2 regions of the Enterobacter sp. Taxon_8 genome follow, and region 2 is predicted to be linked to the other one. Evidence: predicted binding sites of a transcription regulator. Region 2 holds the regulator's gene; the other holds the start of a gene.
What was found. Region 2 encodes PurR, which represses purine synthesis genes. Its sites were predicted from a motif close to CANGCAAACGTTTGCNTG; they were not measured.
Positions count from the first base shown of each region.

Region 1: a site for PurR is predicted at 4,082-4,099, ahead of purM (phosphoribosylformylglycinamidine cyclo-ligase). Genes of this name have one in related genera too.

Region 1 is NZ_CM177989.1:1,169,852-1,175,689, forward strand. Features, by position in the region: gene ppx (exopolyphosphatase) at 1-74, opposite strand, end outside; gene ppk1 (polyphosphate kinase 1) at 78-2,138, opposite strand; gene purN (phosphoribosylglycinamide formyltransferase) at 2,346-2,987, opposite strand; gene purM (phosphoribosylformylglycinamidine cyclo-ligase) at 2,984-4,021, opposite strand; gene AC4IBF_RS05600 (6-phospho-beta-glucosidase) at 4,288-5,718, shown strand.
Region 2 is NZ_CM177989.1:2,603,657-2,609,494, forward strand. Features, by position in the region: gene grxD (monothiol glutaredoxin 4) at 1-195, opposite strand, end outside; gene AC4IBF_RS12270 (C40 family peptidase) at 534-1,307, shown strand; gene sodB (superoxide dismutase [Fe]) at 1,430-2,011, shown strand; gene AC4IBF_RS12280 (MFS transporter) at 2,050-3,216, opposite strand; gene cydH (cytochrome bd-I oxidase subunit CydH) at 3,380-3,469, opposite strand; gene purR (HTH-type transcriptional repressor PurR) at 3,767-4,792, shown strand; gene punR (DNA-binding transcriptional activator PunR) at 4,810-5,721, opposite strand; gene punC (purine nucleoside transporter PunC) at 5,836-5,838, shown strand, end outside.

The DNA.
Region 1 (5,838 bases), 1.4 Mb from region 2:
ATGTGGAAACTGTTAGAGCCAAGATCGACCGCGGCGAATTCCTGCGGGCGTGGGGTCTTATCATTTATCGGCATAGGTTAATCGGGTTGCTCGAGTGATTTGATATAGTCGTAAATCGCCAGTTGCGACCGCACTTTACGGCGGTTGCCGCGCGGTACATAGCGGTTACTGAGTTCTTTGTCGATATAGCGTGCTTTCACGGTATCGCTGAACAGAATCTCGATGATGTCGAGGATCTGCTGCTTCAGGCGCGGATCCAGCAGCGGTGCCGCGACTTCAATTCGGTAGTCAATATTGCGCGTCATCCAGTCTGCCGAAGAAAGATAGACCTGCTTATCACCCGCATTATCGAAAATATAGACCCGATCGTGCTCCAGGTAGCGGTCAACAATGCTGATCACGCGAATATTGTCGCTGATGCCTTCCAGTTCCGGGATCAGCGAGCACATGCCGCGGATCAGAAGATTAACCGGTACGCCGGAGCTGGACGCCGCATACAGCCTGTCCACCAGCCCTTTATCGACCAGGTTGTTAAGCTTCAGCGTGATGCCGGACGACAGCCCTTTCTGGGCATTGGCGATCTCTTTATCGATCATATCGTACAGCAGACGGCGCGAGTTCTGCGGCGAGACCAGCAGATAGTCAAAGCTCACCGGACGGTACGGGTTTTCGATAAAGTTAAAGACCCGGCGCACTTCGTTAGTGATGCGGGCATCGGCAGTTAAGAGCGAGTAGTCGGTATAAATTCGCGCGGTTTTCTCGTTAAAGTTCCCGGTACCGATGTGGGCATAACGCACCACCTCATCGCCCTCTTTACGAGAGATGAGGAACAGCTTGGCGTGAATTTTCAGCCCCGGCGCGGAGAAAATAACGTGCACACCGGCTTCCGTCAGACGACGCGCCCAGTGAATGTTCGCCTCTTCGTCGAAGCGCGCCTGCAGCTCAACCACCACGGTGACTTTTTTGGCGTTGTGCGCCGCGTGGATCATCGCATCGATGATGCGGGAATCTTTTGCCACGCGGTAGATGTTGATTTTGATCGCCAGCACGCTCGGGTCGAACGAGGCCTGACGCAGCAGTTCCAGCACGTGCTCGAAGGTGTGGTACGGATAGTAGAGCAGGACATCGCGTTCGCGGATGGCGTCGAATCCGTTGCGGAATTTATCGAACCAGAGATGGCGCAGGCGCGGCAGCGGCTTGTTTACCAGATTGGCTTTGCCGACGTTCGGGAAGCCAATAAAATCTTTAAAGTTGTGGTAACGACCGCCCGGAACGATGGAGTCATAGCGCGAAATGGTCAGTTTCTCACGCAGCATCTCCACCATGGCGTCCGGCATATCGCGCTGATAGACGAAGCGCACCGGTTCAGCCGTCAGGCGCTGTTTCAGGCTGGATGACATCAGCTCCATCAGGCTGGCTTCCATCTCGTGCACCAGGTCATATTCGGCGTCACGGGTCATTTTCATCGAGTAGGCGTTTAACGCATCGTAATCGAAGAAGCCTTTGAAGATGTCGTCCAGACAGTAGCGCAGGATGTTATCCAGCAGGATCATTGGTTTGCGTCTGCGCGGAGTTTCCGGCGGCAGGTTCACAAAGCGCGGCACCTTGTCGGATGGGATCTCCAGCAGCGCGTAACGGATAGACTCACCGCGAATAATTTCCACCGCCAGGTAGGTGTAGTCATCTTTCAAAAACTGCACCAGATCGGTTTCGCGGTTGATCAGAATGGGGGTAATGTGCTGGCGCAGATAGTGTTTGAAGTAGTGGCGCAGCCAGTTTTGTTGGTTAACGGAAAGCTGACGTTCGTTAATCAGGAAGATTTGATTGCGCGCCATCTCCAGCAGCAGTTCGTTATACAGGCCGTCAAATTCCTGATCGGCTTTCAGCACGCGGGACTGGATTTTGCCCAGCAGATGCCGCGAGTGCGAGTTTAAGCCCTGTTCTTCGCTGATGATGATGCGTCTTTTCAGCTCGGCAAAGCGAACTTTGTAGAACTCATCCAGGTTGTTCGAATAAATACCCAAAAAACGCATGCGCTCGATCAGCGGGTTACTTTTGTCTGCCGCTTCCTGGAGTACACGTTCGTTGAATGCTAACCAGCTTAGCTCTTTCTCGATATATAACTTTTCCTGACCCATTACAGCTCACACTCCAGTTCAATCACAGGACGTGGTAAATCCGTCTCGTCCTTATTATGGCGAGCATTTCCACGATATGTCCAACAGTGCCAGAAAAGTATGACAGTTATTTTTTTTGTTGAGGAATTTAAAGGGTTGGGGAGGGGACATTCGGGTAATGCATCAGGCAGGTCGGGTAAGCGCAGAAGCGCCACCCGACATATTAAACTACTCTTCCGCCGCATGGCCCTGCGGAGGTAACTTAACGCCGTCCAGCCAGGCAGCGCCGTCGCGCATCTCGAGACGTCCGTCGACAAACCAGCTTACCACCAGCGGGTAAATGGCGTGTTCCTGGGTCTGCACGCGTTCGGTCACGTCTTCTTCGCTATCGCCGTCAAAGACCGGGACTTTCGCCTGCAGGATAACCGGACCGCCGTCCAGCTCGTCGGTAACGAAATGCACGGAGGTGCCGTGCTCCTCATCGCCATTTTCCAGAACCTGACGATGGGTATGCAGGCCGGGATATTTCGGCAGAAGAGAAGGGTGAATATTCAGCAGACGTCCGGCGAAGTGTTCTACAAAAGCCGGGCTCAGAATGCGCATATAGCCCGCCAGCACGACTACGTCCGGCGCGTAGGCATCAATCTCATGCACCAGCTCGCGGTCAAAGGCTTCACGTCCGGCGAACTGGCTGGCTTCCAGCGCGTGCGCGGGAATGTTGGCTTCCCGCGCGCGCTCAAGGCCGAACGCGTCGGCCTTGTTGCTGAATACTGCCCGAATGGTGCCGTTGATTTTCTTCTGCTTGCAGGCGTCTATGATGGCCTGCAAATTGCTTCCGTTGCCGGAAATGAGCACCACGATGTTTTTCATTCAATGACCACACGCTGTTCGGAATCGGAGGCTTTAATCGTACCGATTTTCCACGCGTTTTCACCTTTCTCCGTCAGCAGCTTCACTGCTTTATCCGCTTCGCTTGCCGGCAGGGCGATAACCATGCCCACGCCGCAGTTAAAGGTGCGGTACATTTCGTGAGAGCTCACGTTGCCCGCGGTCTGCAGCCAGTTAAACACGGCTGGCCACTGCCATGAGGATTCGTCGATCACCGCCTGGGTGTTGTCCGGCAGAACGCGCGGAATATTTTCCCAGAAGCCGCCGCCGGTCAGGTGGGCAATGGCGTGAACGTCGACGTTCTCGATAAGCTCGAGCACGTTCTTCACGTAGATACGGGTTGGCGCCAGCAGATGGTCGGCCAGCGGTTTACCGTCGAGTTCGGTCGTCAGCGGGTCACAGCCGCTCACTTCGAGGATTTTACGCACCAGGGAGTAGCCGTTAGAGTGCGGGCCGCTGGAGGCCAGCGCGATCAGCACATCGCCATCGGCCACTTTGCTGCCGTCGATAATTTCTGATTTTTCTACTACGCCGACGCAGAAGCCCGCGACGTCATAATCTTCGCCGTGATACATGCCCGGCATTTCTGCGGTTTCACCACCGACCAGCGCGCAGCCAGACTGCAGACAGCCTTCGGCGATACCGTTAATCACGCTTGCCGCGGTATCTACGTCCAGTTTGCCGGTCGCGTAATAATCGAGGAAGAACAGCGGCTCTGCGCCCTGTACCACCAGGTCATTCACGCACATCGCGACCAGATCGATACCGATCGTGTCGTGACGTTTTAAATCCATCGCCAGGCGCAGCTTGGTGCCTACACCGTCAGTACCCGAGACCAGAACAGGTTCACGATATTTTTGCGGCAGCGCGCACAGTGCGCCGAATCCACCCAGACCACCCATCACTTCCGGGCGGCGGGTTTTTTTCACCACACCTTTGATTCGGTCAACCAGCGCATTACCTGCGTCAATATCAACACCGGCATCTTTGTAGCTGAGAGAAGTTTTGTTGGTCACGGCTTAAATCCCCACGCGATTGCATAGCTAGTAAGAAAAATCGGCGCAATTCTAACAGTCCAGGCAAACGTTTGCGAGCCTATTCTGGACGTGGGGATCTTTTTTTCTGTGTGCCTTATGAATGCAGCCAAACTTGACTCTGTTCACGAAAATGAAACCGGTTTCTGAGAACTGCTTGCAACAGCTATGCCCTTTGCACATCATCGAACTGAAACCGGTTTCTGTAATTGTTTTTGCAGAAAATAACGCAGAATGAGGGAAAGCGAATGTCAGGATTTAAAGCAGATTTTCTGTGGGGCGGGGCCGTTGCGGCGCACCAGCTGGAAGGCGGCTGGAAAGAGGGCGGCAAGGGCGTGAGCGTTGCCGATGTCATGACCGCGGGGGCGCACGGCGTGCCGCGTGAAATCACCAACGGCGTGCTGGAGGGGAAAAATTACCCTAACCATGAAGCCATTGATTTCTACCACCGCTATAAAGAAGACATCAGACTCTTTGCCGAGATGGGGTTCAAATGCTTCCGCACCTCTATTGCCTGGACGCGGATCTTCCCGAAAGGCGACGAGCTTGAGCCTAACGAGGCTGGCCTGAAATTCTATGACGATCTGTTCGACGAATGCCTGAAGTACGGCATCGAACCGGTTATCACCCTTTCTCACTTCGAGATGCCTTTCCATCTGGTCACGGAATACGGCGGCTGGCGCAACCGTAAGCTGATCGACTTCTTCGTTCGTTTTGCAAAAGTGGTATTCCAGCGCTATCAGCATAAAGTGAAGTACTGGATGACCTTCAACGAGATCAACAACCAGGCCAACTTCCACGAAGATTTTGCGCCGTTCACTAACTCCGGGCTGAAGTACGCGCCGGGTGAAGACCGTGAGCCGGTGATGTTCCAGGCGGCGCACTATGAGCTGGTGGCCAGCGCCCTGGCGGTGAAGGCGGGGCGCGAGATTAACCCGTCGCTGCAGATTGGCTGCATGATTGCCATGTGCCCTATCTACCCGCTCACCTGCGCGCCGGACGATATGATGATGGCGATGAATGCCATGCACCGCCGCTACTGGTTCACCGACGTGCACGTGCGCGGCAGGTACCCGCAGCATCTGCTCAACTACTTTGCGCGTCGCGGCTTCACGCTGGATATTACCGAAGAAGATAAAGCCGCGCTGAAGCAGGGCTGCGTCGATTACATCGGCTTCAGCTACTATATGTCCTTCGCCACCAAGGCGACGGCGGATAACCCGCAGCTGGATTACGACGAGAGCAAGAGCCTGGTCACTAACCCGTACGTGCAGAAATCGGACTGGGGCTGGCAGATTGACCCGGTGGGGCTGCGCTACTCCCTAAACTGGTTCTGGGATCACTATCAGCTGCCGCTGTTTATCGTTGAAAACGGCTTTGGCGCGATCGACGTGCAGGAGAGCGACGGCACGGTGAACGACCAGTACCGCATTGACTACCTGTCCGCCCACATCCGCGAGATGAAAAAAGCGGTGGAGGAAGATGGCGTGGATCTGATGGGCTATACCCCGTGGGGCTGTATCGACCTCGTTTCTGCCGGTACGGGCGAAATGAAAAAACGCTACGGCTTTATCTTTGTCGACAAAGACAATGAAGGCAACGGCACGCTGAACCGCAGCAAGAAGAAATCGTTCGACTGGTATAAGCAGGTAATTGCGAGCAACGGCGATAGCCTGTAATTGCCGGGTGGCGCTAACGCTTACCCGACCTACACTACACGTAGGTCCGCGTAAGCGCAGCGTCACCGGGCAGAACCCGCACCCAAGCCGGAGTCTCGCCTCCGGTTTTTTTTGTCTCTA
Region 2 (5,838 bases):
GTACTTAGGCAGCTCAGCGCGGATGTCCGGATTCTGCAGGATATCAACGTAAGCAAAACGCTCACCACAGGCTGACAGCGCCTGAACCGCTTGTGCGGAGAAGCCGCAGCTTGGCAGCTTCGGAGAACCTTTCATATACAGCAGAATCGGGTTTTCAGCGATCTGGCGCTGGATTTTTTCAATAGTGGTGCTCATGTCTTGCTTCCTTTAACTTCTGTTACGGCATTCGTCTGACATTGTAGCGGTTCAGACTGGCATCGGAAAATAACATTTTTGTCACGTTTATACATTCTACCCCGAGTCACGAAAAGTTGCATTGCAAATGGTGTTTACCCCTGCCGCATTCAGGGTTTTGCTTAGGGAGCGGGCAAATGTGCGACAGAACGATGAATTTTTTTGCACTTGCTAACGAAACACGATTGTAGATTGAAAAATGCTATTAACTTTCTGGCTTTTTATAGATTAGAATCGACGGGCTTTGTAAATCACACGCGGGTATTATTGATGACCTGCATTTATCAGGGGACTGCCCAGTGGCGCGGATAAATAAAATCTCGATCACGCTCTGTGCTTTACTGTTTACTTCACTCACTTTCACGCCAGTGGCAAACGCCTCTCAGCAGGCGCGGCATTCTGCTGTACAAAAAAACCATCTGGTGAAAGCCACAGAACGTAAGAAAAAAACCACCGCTAAGAACGACAAGAAAAAAACACCGGCTCAGACGAAACAGACCGCTTCCAGCAAAACGAAAACAAAACCTTCCCGCACTGCCCACTCTGCCAAAAGTAAAGCTTCGCAAACCACCTCTAACCTCGTTACTGAAAAATGCATCACCCGTAAAGGCCATAAGGCGAAATGCACGAAGGTCATGAAAATTGCTGAAGTGCATAAAGTGCGCGTACAAAAAGCGCAAAAAACCGCAATGAATAAACTGATGGGGCAGATTGGTAAACCTTATCACTGGGGTGGGACTTCGCCGCGTACCGGTTTTGACTGCAGCGGCCTCGTCTATTACGCCTATAAAGATCTGGTCAAGTTCCGCATTCCGCGCACCGCCAACGAAATGTACCACCTGCGCGATGCCTCACCGGTTGACCGCGGTGAGCTGGAAAATGGCGATCTGGTGTTCTTCCGCACCCAAGGCCGCGGGACGGCTGACCACGTTGGCGTCTATGTAGGCAACGGAAAATTCATCCAGTCTCCACGTAGCGGTCAGGATATTCAGATCACCTCTCTCAGTGAAGACTACTGGGTACGCCACTACGTCGGCGCACGCCGCGTGATGACGCCGAAAACCATTCGCTAACCCCTGCCCTGCCACACCCGTGGCAGGGTAAGTTCCTCTTTTGCATACCCTTTCAATTTGCTATCCTGTCCTTGTTGTCTGTGTGGTTATTGGCAACGCAAAATACAATAAGGAGAGAAGCAATGTCGTTCGAATTACCTGCACTACCGTATGCAAAAGACGCCCTGGCACCGCACATTTCTGCGGAAACCCTGGAATATCACTACGGCAAACATCACCAGACTTACGTCACCAACCTGAACAACCTGATCAAGGGCACCGATTTTGAAGGCAAAACGCTGGAAGAGATCGTCCGCAGCTCTGAGGGTGGCGTATTCAACAACGCCGCTCAGGTGTGGAACCACACCTTCTACTGGCACTGCCTGGCGCCGAATGCCGGCGGTGAACCTGTCGGTGAACTGGCTACCGCTATCAACGCCGCATTTGGCAACTTCGCAGATTTCAAAGCGAAATTTACCGATGCAGCCATCAAGAACTTCGGTTCAGGCTGGACGTGGCTGGTTAAAGAGGCGGATGGCAAACTGGCTATCGTATCCACCTCTAACGCGGGCACCCCGCTGACCACCAGCGCGAAGCCGCTGATGACCGTGGACGTATGGGAACACGCTTACTACATCGATTACCGTAACGCGCGCCCGAACTACCTGGAACACTTCTGGGCACTGGTTAACTGGGACTTTGTGGCGAAGAACTTCGCCGCGTAAAAGACACGCAGAAGGGTTCGCCCTTCTGCGTTTTTGGTTTATTCCGCAGCGCAGGCTGCTTCTGGCTGTTTACGACCCGACATCATCACCAACAGCAGGCCGAGCGCGGCAATGATTGCCCCCATCACCGGCACAAAGCTGTATCCCAGACCACCTGAAATCACGGCCCCACCGGCCGCCGCACCGAGCGCATTGCCCAGGTTAAAGGCACCGATATTGACCGAGGATGAGAGGCCCGGCGCTTCATGCGCAACACGCATCACGCGCATCTGCAGCGGTGGCACCACGGCGAACGTTGCTGCACCCCAGACGACCATCGCCATCGCGGCGCCAAACTCGTTACGCGCCAGCCACGGAATGGCGATCATGATGACAATCAGCAGGGTTAAGAAGCCCTTCAGCGTCCCGCTCACGGAACGGTCGGCAAATTTCCCGCCGAGATAGTTGCCAATCGAGAAGCCCACGCCAATCAGCACCAGCATCGCGGTCACAAAGAGAGGCGTTGCGTGGGTGATATCGTGCAGTACCGGTGAAATATAGGTATAGAGGGTAAACATCGCCCCTGCCCCGAGAACGGTGGTAAGCAGCGCGGAAAGCACCTGCGGGCGCACCAGCACCGACAGCTCCTTACGCACTTCCGGACGTTCTCCGGCGCTGCCTTTCGGCAGGGAGAAGAACAATGCCACCATCGCGACCACGCCCAGCCCGGCCGTCGCCAGGAAAGACATACGCCAGCCGATCGCTTCTCCCAGCCAGGTTGCAGCAGGAACACCGCCGATGTTAGCGATGGTCAGCCCCATAAACATGGTGGCCACGGCGCTCGCCTGCTTATGTTTTGGCACCACGCTTGCCGCCACGACCGACCCCAGCCCAAAGAACGCGCCGTGGTTGAGGCTTGTCAGAATACGCGACAGCATCAGCGTGGTGTAGTCCGGCGAAATGGCCGAAAGCACGTTGCCGAGGGTGAAAATCGCCATCAGGAAAATCAGCGCATTGCGGCGCGCGCGATGAGAAAGGAGAAGCGTCATCAGCGGCGCCCCCACCATCACGCCGATAGCGTAGGCGCTGATCAACATGCCAGCCGCAGGGATCGAGACGTCCACGCCGCGGGCGATGACGGGCAGTAACCCCATCGGGGAGAATTCAGTGGTGCCAATCCCAAAAGCGCCAATCGCCAGGGCCAGCAGGGGAAAATTGATTTTCATGCGTAAACTCCGGATGCCGTGTCACGTGGTGACACAGAACAAAGAAGCGGAAAGCATGACATCAATCACAAAAAATGAGAAGTTAACAAAATGGCAAAAGATTTTTGCCAGAGAAGTAACAATCCGGGGAGTCGGGAGGGAGAAGGCTCTCCCTCCGCGTAAATCAGTGCAGCGCAGCCGTCAGACCGGCCACAACAATCAGAGCCAGCACAACAACGGTGGTGAACAGCGAAAACTTAAGATCGGAACTCATCAATTTTTCTCCTTTTAATCCCCACACGAAAAGTGAGCTTGCTCATTTTTGCACAGATTACGTCAAAAATCTTCCTGGATTTATACTGATAACCACTTTACCTCTTCCCCTTTTCATCAAGATAGGACAAAATTCCACGCTAAATTTATTAGCGTACCGGCCATTGACCCCCTCCTGACGTCCCGTGTCGTTTTCCCGGCGTGCCGCAATTCAAGATTGCGTGATAAGGGTGAGAGAAGGCAAACGTTTACCTTCAAGTTTTTCAGGAGCTTAGGATATGGTCTGGAGTGACATTTAATGGCAACAATTAAAGACGTAGCAAAACGCGCAAACGTTTCCACTACAACCGTATCACATGTAATTAACAAAACCCGCTTTGTGGCGGAAGAGACGCGCAACGCCGTCTGGGCAGCGATCAAGGAGCTGCATTATTCGCCAAGTGCGGTCGCGCGTAGCCTTAAGGTTAATCACACCAAGTCCATTGGATTGCTGGCGACCAGTAGTGAAGCGGCCTATTTTGCCGAGATCATTGAAGCGGTTGAAAAAAACTGCTTCCAGAAAGGCTATACCCTGATTCTGGGCAACGCGTGGAACAGCATTGAAAAACAGCGCGCCTACCTGTCGATGATGGCTCAGAAGCGCGTTGACGGCCTGCTGGTGATGTGTTCCGAGTACCCGGAATCCGTGCTGTCGATGCTCGAAGAGTATCGCCACATCCCCATGGTCGTTATGGACTGGGGCGAAGCGCGTGCAGATTTCACCGACTCCGTTATCGACAATGCCTTTGAAGGCGGTTATATGGCCGGCCGTTACCTGATCGAACGCGGTCACCGCGAGATTGGCGTGATCCCGGGTCCGCTGGAGCGCAACACCGGGGCGGGCCGTCTTGCCGGTTTTATGAAAGCGATGGAAGAAGCGCTGATCACCGTGCCGGAAAACTGGATCGTGCAGGGCGACTTTGAGCCGGAATCAGGCTACCGCGCAATGCAGCAGATCGTTTCCCAGCCGCACCGTCCGACCGCCGTTTTCTGCGGGGGTGACATCATGGCCATGGGCGCGCTCTGCGCCGCCGATGAACTGGGTCTGCGCGTACCGCAGGATATTTCCGTGATCGGGTATGACAACGTGCGTAACGCGCGCTTCTTCACCCCTGCGCTGACCACCATTCACCAGCCGAAAGATTCGCTGGGCGAAACGGCCTTCAATATGCTGCTCGACAGGATCGTCAACAAGCGCGAAGAGTCGCAGTCCATTGAAGTTCACCCGCGCCTGATTGAACGCCGTTCCGTTGCGGACGGTCCGTTCCGCGACTACCGTCGTTAATCCCTTTACGGGGCCAGCTACGCTGGCTCCCGTAACCATTCCCGGTTCAGCGTTTCGCTGTCCCCCAGATAATCCAGCAGCCAGGCCATGGCGGGCGAGACATCATTTTGTTGCCAGGTCAGGCAGCAGGCCGCGTCCGGGAACGGATTTTCCAGCGTCAGTTCAACCCATTCGCCGGTATTGATGCGCGGACGCGCAAAATGAACGGGCACCATCGCGACGCACAGTCCGGCACTGAGGCACGTCGCCGACGATTCCCAGTCCGGAGCCACCACCCGCCGCTGGTTGTCCAGAAGCCAGGTGATACGCTTGGGCAATGAACGGGACGTATCCTCCAGCACCAGCGAGGGCCAGTTGCGCAGCGTATCGTCGCTAAGCGGCCCGTCCATCGCTGCCAGAGGATGATCGCTGGCCACCACGCATTTCCAGCTCAGCATCCCCATGTCGCGAAAGGCGTAACGTCCCCCGACCGGGATCGCCTGCGTCGCGCCAATCGCCATCTCCGCCCTGCCGTCCGCCAGCGCATCCCACACCCCGTTGAACACCTCCTGCGAGACCCGCAGCTCAACGTCAGAGAAATGACGATAGAAATCGACAATCATCTGTCGGGTGCGTTCCGGCTTCACGATGTTATCCACCGCGATGGAAAGATGTCCCCGCCAGCCGTTGGCGATCTGCTGGCACTGTTCGCGGGTGATCTGCATTTTTTTGATAACAGAACGCCCTTCCTTCAAAAACCACGCCCCGGCGGGCGTCAATTCCACGTCACGATGCCGCCGCTCAAACAGCGGAACCGCCAGCCACTCCTCCAGTTGACGCACCGTGTAGCTGATGGCCGAAGGGACGCGGTGCAGCTCCTGCGCCGCACCGCTGAAGCTGCCGTTACGCGCGACAGCATCGACCACTTCAAGAGAATAATCTGACCACATTTTCTGCCTGCAAAAAATTTGAATGCACCCGCCAAATATTAGCGTTTCACAAGCGGCTTTGCACTCCCTACACTCAGCGCCAATGTATACCTGCCTCCTCAGGAGAATAAAATAATG